3 regions of the Rhizobium sp. ARZ01 genome follow, and region 1 is predicted to be linked to each of the others. Evidence: predicted binding sites of a transcription regulator. Region 1 holds the regulator's gene; each other region holds the start of a gene.
The links. The regulator PhoB, encoded in region 1, activates phosphate uptake and scavenging genes when phosphate is short. The targets are predictions, from matches to a motif close to TGTCATNNANCTGTCAT.

Region 1 (3,252 bases):
CACCAATCCGGATGACCAGCGCACGCAGGACTACATCATGGGCCGCTTCGGTTGACGCGAGCCCGGTCCCGGATGAAGACCCGGCGCATCTGCGCCCGTTGAGGAAAGACCATGTCATCGACCCATATCGTTTCGATCTACGACGAAGAACTAAAGTATCTCACCCGCCGCATTTCCGAGATGGGTGGCACTGCTGAACAGATGGTGGGCGACAGCGTACGTGCGCTGGTCAACACCGACACGGCACTTGCCCAGAAGGTGATTTCCGAGGACGTTGTCCTCGACAATGCCGAGCGGCAGATCAACGAGAAGGCGATCCTGACGATCGCCAAGCGGCAGCCGATGGCGGCGGACCTGCGCGAGATCATGGGCGCGATCCGTATTGCCGCCGAACTCGAACGCGTCGGCGACCTCGGCAAGAACAACGCCAAGCGCGTCATCGCCGTGCAGAGTTCGGGCATGCCGCGCAAGCTGGCTCGCGGGCTGGAGCATCTCGCCGAACTGGCGCTGATGCAGCTGAAGGAGGTTCTCGACGTTTACGCCTCGCGCAACATCGAGAAGGCCAAGGAGATCCGCGAGCGCGACGATGAGATCGATGCGATCTACACCTCGCTGTTCCGTGAACTCCTGACCTACATGATGGAAGACCCGCGCAACATCACGCCCTGCACGCATCTCCTGTTCTGCGCCAAGAACATCGAGCGTATCGGCGACCACGCCACAAACATTGCCGAGACGATCTTCTACATGGCGACAGGTGCGCCGCCGGAAGGCGAGCGCCCGAAGGACGATCACACCACCTCGGTCGGCGCGGTCAAGGAATGATCGCCTCGAAGCCTCTGAACATTAGATCCCCGGGAGTTCCCAAGGTATGGTTCCCAAGATAACCGTGGTCGAAGACGAGGAGGCGCTGAGCGTCCTCCTGCGCTATAACCTTGAGGCTGAGGGCTTCGAGGTCGACACGATCCTGCGCGGCGACGAAGCGGAGATACGGCTGCAGGAACGCCAGCCGGATCTTCTGATCCTCGACTGGATGCTGCCCGGTGTCTCCGGCATCGAGCTTTGCCGGCGCCTGCGCCAGCGCTCCGAGACTGAGCGCCTGCCGATCATCATGCTGACGGCACGTGGCGAAGAAAACGAACGAGTCCGTGGCCTTGCCACCGGTGCCGACGACTATGTGGTGAAGCCCTTCTCGACGCCCGAGCTGATGGCGCGGGTCAAAGCGATGCTCCGGCGCGCGCGGCCCGAAGTGGTCTCGACACTTCTGAAGTGCGGCGACATCGAACTCGACCGTGAGACCCATCGTGTCCATCGCCGGACGCGGGAAGTTCGCCTCGGCCCGACCGAGTTCCGGCTGCTCGAATTCCTCATGGCATCCCCCGGCCGCGTCTACTCGCGTTCGCAGTTGCTCGATGGTGTCTGGGGCCACGACATCTACGTCGATGAGCGTACTGTGGATGTCCATGTCGGCCGGCTGCGCAAGGCGCTGAATTTCTCCAACATGCAGGACGTCATACGCACAGTGCGCGGGGCGGGGTATTCGCTGGAGGCGTAAGAGCGTCGCGACGCGACAATCGGAAACGAAAACGGGCCTTGAGGGGCCCGTTTGCATTTGTCTCGCTGCTTGTTCGCTAGGAAAGGGCGGTGCCCGATCAACGCATCCGGCGACGTTCGGCTGACGGCTGATAGGCCAGTCGCTGATGATAGAGGCAGTACGGCGAGTTGTCCGGGGACTCGTTGCCGCAGAAATGAAATTCTTCCGTCAGCGGATCGCCGTTCGGCCACTTGCAGGTGCGCTCGGTCAGCTCCGTCAGTTCCAGCCGACGCGACATCGGCAGGACCACGTTGGTGACGACCCGGGTAGCTGGCAGGTCGTCATACTCAAAGGCGACCTCTTCCTTGATGACGGTTGCGCCTGCCGGGCGGACAACCGTGCGGGTTGCCACGCGGGGCGCGAAGTTTGCAGGGCGCGGCGCAGACGCCGGTCGCTTGGCGCGGGTCGCAGTCGGCGTGCCGCCCGCCTTGGCGCGGCCGGGCAGCGCGAGCCGATGGACTTTGCCGATCACCGCGTTGCGACTGACGCCGCCGAGTTGTGCTGCGATCTGGCTGGCACTCAGTCCTTCGGACCAGAGCTTCTTGAGCTTCTCGACCCTCTCGTCTGTCCAGTTCATCTACCGCCTCCGTTCCAGCGTTCGCTACCGGGAATCCCTCTCCAGCGCCCCGGATGGCTCCGGAGCACGGAACGCTCTGATACTGTTGGTGACTAGTTCCGCCGCATGCAGTCTAGCAATTGACTTTTAACCTACTGACAGGGGGACTCTGTGACAAGAGTCGCGGGAATCCGGCCGATTCGATTTTCCAGTTTTCCCCAACTTGCTCGTAAGGTGTGACTCACTTGCGACACTTCCATCGAGTGTTGTGAATCGTCACGCAGCGGTATGTTAAGGCCGATTGACGTTGCGTCCTTTTGTTGACATCGGCCCCTGAAATGCAGATAGTGCGGCCGCCGCCGAAAGGCGGCATTTTCGATTTTTCCCGTGAGGAAAAGACAAGCCCGGGAACTGTATTCCGCATCCGCTGCGAAGGAGATACGCGCCATGGCTGATGCCACGCCGCTTTACGAGACCTATCTGCGTGCGCCGCTGCGTTTCGAGCGCGGCGAGGGCGTCTGGCTGATCGCGGAGGATGGTTCGCGCTATCTCGATTTTGCAGCCGGCGTCGCGGTCAATTCGCTGGGGCATGCCCATCCTCATCTGGTCGAGAGCCTGAAGGCACAGGCCGACAAGGTCTGGCATCTGTCGAACCTGTACGAGGTTCCTGGACAGGAAACGCTCGGCAAGCGGCTGACGGAGGCGACCTTTGCCGATAAGGTGTTCTTCACCAATTCCGGCGCCGAGGCGCTGGAATGCGCGATCAAGACGGCACGGCGCTATCATTTCGCCAAGGGTCATCCCGGCAAGTTCCATGTCATCACCTTCGAGGGTGCCTTCCATGGCCGTACGCTTGCGACGATTGCCGCCGGCGGCCAGGAGAAATATCTCGAAGGCTTCGGGCCGAAGGCGCCCGGTTTCTACCAGGTGCCTTTCGGCGATATCGCTGCCGTCAAGAACGCGATAACCGAAGAAACTGCGGCGATCCTGATCGAGCCGGTGCAGGGCGAGGGCGGCATCCGCGTCGTGTCGAACGAATTCCTGCGGGAGTTGCGGGCGCTTTGCGACGAGTTCGGCCTGCTCCTGATCCTCGACGAAGTGC
Region 2 (3,252 bases), on a different contig from region 1:
TTGCGATTTATCGACTGGGAAGAAAGGCTACCGACCAGATAGCCGACCTCATAGCGAGCCATTGGGAATCCTTTCGGCACCGACAGCGACACGATCAGCCCCAGCCGACTATGCTCTTGCCGGCATCATTTGTCACTGCGCCCGGGGGGGGGGGGCGGCATCAGCCGCCCCTTTCAATTTCGGCCCGATTACTTGGCCTTCAGCAATTCACCCGCCTCAAGCAGAACGAACTCGTTGTCGTCGGCCTTGTCGACGAAGCGGCCGGCGGAGAAGGGCAGGTTGTTGTCGTTGCCGACGATGATGTGCGTGTCGTCCACCCGGTCGACGTTCTCGATCGTCAGGAACGGCATGTCGTAGAAGCCGTCGCCGCCTCCCTGGCGCTTCCTGTTGTCGGGATCGGCAACCTTCAGCAGGTCGATGTAGCCGATCTTGCGCACGGCCTTGCCGACGTTTGCGTCGCTCATCTCGATCTTGTAGATGCGCTTCACCTTCGAGGCGACCGCGAAGCAATCCGGCTTCGGATCCTTCGGGTCGGCGCAGGCCTTGTCCGCCGTGCCGACGCCGTTGTCGCGTTCGATTACGAGCGCCGTCGTCTCGTCCAGCATGTTGAAGTCGCCAATCGCCTCGCCGCCCTCGGCCAGCGGGTAGAGCCAGCTGCGGCCCGTCCAGGCCTTGGTGGCGACGTCGAATTCGACAATGCGGAGCGCCGGACGACCGTCCGCCTGCTCGACCGATTCATTGTCGACCCACAGCGGCCCTTCCAGCAGGCCGTAGAGCTTGGATCCGTCCTTCGACAGCGCCATGCCCTCGTAGCCGCCCGAACGCTTCAGGTTGAAGACCGGCATCTTCTTCGACGGATCTGCCGGCACGGTCAGTGTCGGGTTGTCCGGCGACAGAACTGGCTTGCCGTCGATGACGGTCGCAACGACGTCTGTGAGCTTGCCGTCCCGGTCGAACTTCAGGATGTAGGGGCCGAATTCCTCGCCGATCCAGAAGCCGTCCTCGACCGGCTGGATCGATTCCACGTCGAAGTCGCCGCCGGTCAGGTAGCGGGTTGCGGAACCTTCCATCACGATCGGGAAGGGCGCCTTCCGGTCCGGATCGGAGAGGAACACCGTCTTGACCGGTTCCATCGTGCCCTTGTCCCAGTCGAACTTGACGTTGTGGAGCATAAGCATCGCGTCGGTCGAGTTCAGCTTGTTGCCGAAGCCGTTGTCCGACAGCGTCCAGAACGTGCCATCGTCCATCGCCTTGATGCCGGAAAAGCCCTGCATCGGCTGACCGTCGAACGGCAGTGACAGGCCGGTCGGGCGCACGCCGTCCTTACCGGCAACGGTGCCGAGTTGTACGGCCCGCTTGCGGTCGGCCGTCGTGAACTTGCCCGAAGTCTTCAGGTAGTCGGCAGCATCGGCGGGTGCAGCGATGATCGTGTTTGCGGGAAGGATCGCATGCGCCTTCAGCGTCGCGGGAAACTCGGTGTCGCCGGCAAGTGCGGTACCGGAGAGGAGAAAGGCGAGCGCTGCGCCGGCCAGGAGCGATTTCGTCATGGAATTCACCTTGTTGTGGAAGGATCGAACATCGTCCCGATAGGTGTTGCGCATGACCGCTGCTTGACAGTTGGCTGAAGCTTTCGTGACGGAAGCTGCTTGCGGGGCGTTATCCAGCGTTTGGACACAGGGTGCCGCAACGCCGCCGGCAGGCTGCGCCAAAAGTGTCCATTGTTGCGATGGCAGGAAGCGCTATCTTCCAAAAGTGTGGGGTGCCGAAAAAGGGAGGGAGAGAGAATGACTGTCAGGCGGATTGATCATGTTCAACTGGCGATGCCCGCGGGGCAGGAGGAGGCAGCGCGTGCCTTCTATCAAGGCTTGCTCGGGTTGAATGAAGTGGAAAAGCCATCGCATCTGGCGGCACGAGGAGGCTGTTGGTTCGAAGCCGATGGCGTCAAGGTACACCTTGGCGTTGATCCCGATTTCAGGCCGGCAAAGAAAGCCCATCCCGGATTTGTTGTCGACGACCTTTCAGACGTCTGTGCCACACTGGAAGCGGCAGGGTTTCGCGCCGTCTCCGATCAACCGCTTGACGGGTATGTGCGAAAGTATGTGAACGACCCTTTCGGCAATCGTATCGAATTGATGCAGGTTCTTGCGGACTAGATTTTCCCCTACGGAGCGAAAGTTGCCGTCCGTGACATCTGCTTTATGAGATCGGGAAATCGCTGCGACGAACGTTCAGCTTTGATAAACTCGGGGTCCCGGTTTGCCGCCCCCGCGAATACCATCACGACGGCAGGCAGACGCCTTCGATTTCAGCGCCGGACGCGCCGTCGCAGCGGCGGCGTTTGGCTTGGAGGCAGCATCATGACCGCGCCTGAATCCCCACTTGGTCCCGCAGAAGTATACGACGCCCACTTCGTCCCCGCACTTTTCGCGCAGTGGGGGCCTGTGGTCGCGGCGGACGCGTCGGTACGAGCGGGCAATCATGTGCTCGACGTCGCCTGTGGCACGGGCGCGCTGACGCTCGCGGTTGCCTCCATCGTTGGCCCGGCCGGGTCGGTGGTCGGACTGGACGCGAACCCCGAGATGCTGGACGTGGCGCGCAAAAAGGATACGCGCATCGAGTGGCTGGAGGGCGCGGCCGAAGCGTTGCCGCTGGCTGACGACAGCTTCGACGCCGTCGTCAGCCAGTTCGGCCTCATGTTCTTCCAGGACAGGCCGCAGGCCCTGCGTGAGATGATGCGGGTACTGAAACCGGGCGGCCGGTTGGCGGTCGCCGTCTGCGACAGCGTCGACAATTCGCCGGGCTACAGCGCCTTTGCACAGCTGCTGGATCGTTTATTCGGCAGGGAGGTCGGCGACGCCTTCCGGGCGCCGTTCGTTCTTGGGGATGCCAAGCAGTTGCAGGACATTTGCCGGGAGGCGGGCATTGGAAATGCAAAAGTCGCCCGGCGAAACGGAAGGGTTCGCTTTCACTCGATCGATGCGCTCGTCTCGACGGAGCGTGCCTGCGTGTGGACGCTCGGCGGCGTGCTCACAGACGATCAGTTTGCCCGGATTCTGAAGGAGTCGCAGACGGTCCTGCAGCCATTCGTGATCGACGGAGGGGCGATCGAGTTCGACATGCCTGCCCTGATCGTTATGGCGCAGAAAGCCGGGCCTGCCTGAAGCTGCCGGCAGGGCCGCTAATCACCAGAAAGTTGGCTCATGCGATCAAGCCATGCGGTGAGCCTTGATCGTTGGCGGACCAGGCCATGCT
Region 3 (3,252 bases), 250 kb from region 1:
GTCAACTTTTCCGTCAAGGCCGGTGAGTGCGTCGTCCTCGGCGGCCCGTCCGGCATCGGCAAGAGCTCGCTGTTGAAGATGGTCTACGGCAATTACGGCGTCGACTGCGGCCAGATCCTCGTCGAACACGAAGGCAAGGTGATCGACCTCGCCAGCGCCGATCCGCGCACCGTGCTCGCCGTTCGCCGCGTCACGCTCGGCTATGTCAGCCAGTTCCTGCGCGTCGTGCCGCGCGTCGCAGCGATCGATGTCGTTGCCGATCCTCTCGTTGCAGATGGCGAGCTTCCGGCTGTAGCCCGTGACAAGGCGGCGGAGATGCTGGCGCGTCTCAACCTGCCGTGCGAGCTCTGGCAACTGCCGCCGGCCACCTTCTCCGGCGGCGAGCAGCAGCGCGTCAACATCGCGCGCGGCTTCATCACCGAGCACCGCATCCTGTTGCTCGACGAACCGACCGCCTCTCTCGACGCGAAGAACCGAGAGATCGTCGTCGGTATGATCGAGGAGAAGCAGCGGGCAGGGGTGGCTCTGCTCGGCATCTTCCACGACGACGATGTTCGCACGAAGGTGGCCGACCGGGTCGTCGACGTTTCCGCCTTCTCGCCCAGGAGGGCAGCGGCATGACGAAGCTGTCAGAGACGCCGTTGGTCGATCCGACGGCGCGGGTGAGCGACTGCACGCTTGGCCGCTACACTGAAGTCGCCGAGCGCTGCCGCATCAGCGAGACCGAGCTCGGGGACTACTCCTACATCATGGAAGACGGCTCCGTCTGGTGCGCCACGATCGGCAAGTTTGCAAATATCGCCTCGTCGGTGCGGATCAACGCGACGAACCACCCGATGTGGCGGGCGACGCTGCACCATTTCACCTACCGCGCCGCCGACTACTGGCCGGATGCCGACAAGGAGGAGGGCTTCTTCGCCTGGCGGCGGGCGCACCGCGTGTCAATCGGGCACGACGTCTGGATCGGCCATGGCGCGACGATCCTTCCCGGTGTCACGGTCGGCAACGGTGCCGTCATCGGCTCTGGCGCCGTCGTCACGAAAGACGTCGCCCCCTACACCATCGTCGGCGGCGTGCCGGCGAAACTGATCCGCGACCGCTTCGGCAAGCACGTTGCCGAACGCTTCGAGAAGCTCGCCTGGTGGGACTGGGATCATGCCAGGCTGCGTTCTGCACTCGACGATTTCCGCGCGCTCGACGCTGAGAACTTCCTCGCCCGCTATGGCGCGTGATCTCGCAAAGCCCTGGAAATCTGGGCTTTGTGGATTGTTACCAAACCGACATGAAACTGACATTCGGCTTTCATCTGGCGTCGGTAAAGCCCCCAACAAGATCAATGACGAGCCCTCGAAAGGGGATGCCATGTTTCGCCTGATGAACGTCACGCGCCGGTTCGGCGGACATGCCGCGGTCAACGCCGTCAACATCGACATCCCGCAGGGCCAGATGGTCGGCGTCATCGGCCGATCGGGGGCGGGCAAGTCGACGCTGCTGCGCATGATCAACCGGCTGGTCGATCCGAGCGAAGGCTCGATCCACTTCGGCGACGTGGAAGTATCCTCTCTGCGCGGTGCGGCCTTGCGCAACTGGCAGCGCGACTGCGCGATGATCTTCCAGCAGTTCAACCTTGTGCCGCGCCTCGACGTTCTGACCAATGTGCTGCTCGGTCGCCTGAACCATCGGTCCACGGCGCTCAGCATCCTCAATATGTTCACCCGCGAGGAGCGCATCATGGCGATTGCGGCGCTCGAGCGCCTCGGCATCGAGCAGACGGCGTTGCAGATGGCGGGCACGCTATCGGGTGGGCAGCAGCAGCGCGTGGCGATCGCCCGTGCCCTGATGCAGCAGCCGAAGATGATCCTCGCCGACGAGCCGATCGCCTCACTCGACCCGCTCAACGCAAAGGTGGTCATGGATGCGCTGCGCGACATCAACGAGCGCGAGGGCATCACCGTCATCACCAACCTTCACACGCTCGATACGGCCCGGAACTACTGCGAACGCATCATCGGCATGTCGGCCGGCCGAATCGTCTTCGACGGCCCTGCGCGCGAACTGGATGCCGCGGCGGTGCGCGCGATCTACGGCGCGGGCGCTGACGGTGCGGAGATCGACGAGACCATGACCTCGACGAGCATCAGCGGCGTTCGTGCGCCGCTCGTGCAGGACAACATCAAGGAATCCGCTGGCGTGCAACCGCTGGCACTGGCCGGCATCTGAAGCCTGCCGGGATCGAATGGCCCGCGTCAAGGGTCATAGCCATTCTCAAAGCCGGCGAGGCCGGTCAAACAGGAGAGAAGTCCATGCTGAAGAAAGCTCTTTTCGGCGCCGTCGCCCTCTTGGCGCTCGTCGGCCACGTGCAGGCGGAAGACCTGAAGGAATTCCGCGTCGGCATCATCGGCGGCGAAAATGAAGCCGACCGCCTGCGCAACTTCCAGTGCCTCGGCGACAAGCTGAAGGCTGACCTCGGCTTTGAGAAGGTCTCCTTCTTCCCCGCTGCCGACTATGACGGCGTCATCCAGGGTCTGCTCGGCGGCACGCTCGACTACGCCGAACTCGGCGCTTCCGGCTTTGCCAAGATCTATCTCGCCGATCCCAAGGCGGTCGAGCCGATCCTGACGACCGTCCAGACCGATGGATCCACCGGCTACTACTCGATCATGGTGGCCCGCAAGGATAGCGGCATCACCAAGCTGGAAGACCTGAAGGGCAAGAAGCTCGGCTTCGCCGATCCGGACTCCACCTCCGGCTACCTCGTTCCGCTCGTCACCCTGCCGGAGTCCATTGGCGGACCGGTCAAGGAATTCTTCGGCGAGACAGGCTTCGGCGGCGGCCATGAAAACCTAGTTCTCGAAGTCGTCAAGGGCACGTTCGACGCTGGCACGACGTGGGGGTCGGGTGTCGGCGAGTTCAAGGACGGCTATACCTCGGGCAACCTGCACAAGATGGTAGAGAAGGGTATTCTCGACATGAACGATCTCGTGGAACTGTGGCGCTCGCCACTGATCCCGAACGGTCCAATCGTCGTGCGTTCCTCGATGGATGACGAGATGAAGGCGAAGTTCAAGCAGTTCATGCTCGATCTGCCGAAGGCCGACGCTGCCTGCTTCACCGCCGTCATGGGCGGCGATTTCACCAATTTCACCGAGGTCAACGCCGACTTCTACAAGCCGATCATCGAAGCCCGCAAGGCGACGATCGGCGGCTGATCCGGCTCGGACAAACCTTGGTGCCGGCCGCTGTGTTGGCCGG

Region 2: IB238_RS03695 (esterase-like activity of phytase family protein) is a predicted target of PhoB. The motif match lies at 1,600-1,616, and genes of this name have one in related genera.
Region 3: phnC (phosphonate ABC transporter ATP-binding protein) is a predicted target of PhoB. The motif match lies at 1,290-1,306, and genes of this name have one in related genera.

Annotation. Positions count from the first base shown of each region.
Region 1 is NZ_JACVAE010000002.1:255,275-258,526, reverse strand. Features, by position in the region: gene pstB (phosphate ABC transporter ATP-binding protein PstB) at 1-55, shown strand, start outside; gene phoU (phosphate signaling complex protein PhoU) at 112-825, shown strand; gene phoB (phosphate regulon transcriptional regulator PhoB) at 872-1,555, shown strand; gene IB238_RS15350 (GcrA family cell cycle regulator) at 1,653-2,171, opposite strand; gene IB238_RS15345 (aspartate aminotransferase family protein) at 2,598-3,252, shown strand, end outside.
Region 2 is NZ_JACVAE010000001.1:787,260-790,511, forward strand. Features, by position in the region: gene IB238_RS03690 (NADPH-dependent FMN reductase) at 1-62, opposite strand, end outside; gene IB238_RS03695 (esterase-like activity of phytase family protein) at 189-1,547, opposite strand; gene IB238_RS03700 (VOC family protein) at 1,785-2,153, shown strand; gene IB238_RS03705 (class I SAM-dependent methyltransferase) at 2,358-3,161, shown strand; gene IB238_RS03710 (DUF1326 domain-containing protein) at 3,179-3,252, opposite strand, start outside.
Region 3 is NZ_JACVAE010000002.1:6,056-9,307, reverse strand. Features, by position in the region: gene phnL (phosphonate C-P lyase system protein PhnL) at 1-621, shown strand, start outside; gene IB238_RS14160 (DapH/DapD/GlmU-related protein) at 618-1,232, shown strand; gene phnC (phosphonate ABC transporter ATP-binding protein) at 1,363-2,220, shown strand; gene phnD (phosphonate ABC transporter substrate-binding protein) at 2,304-3,209, shown strand.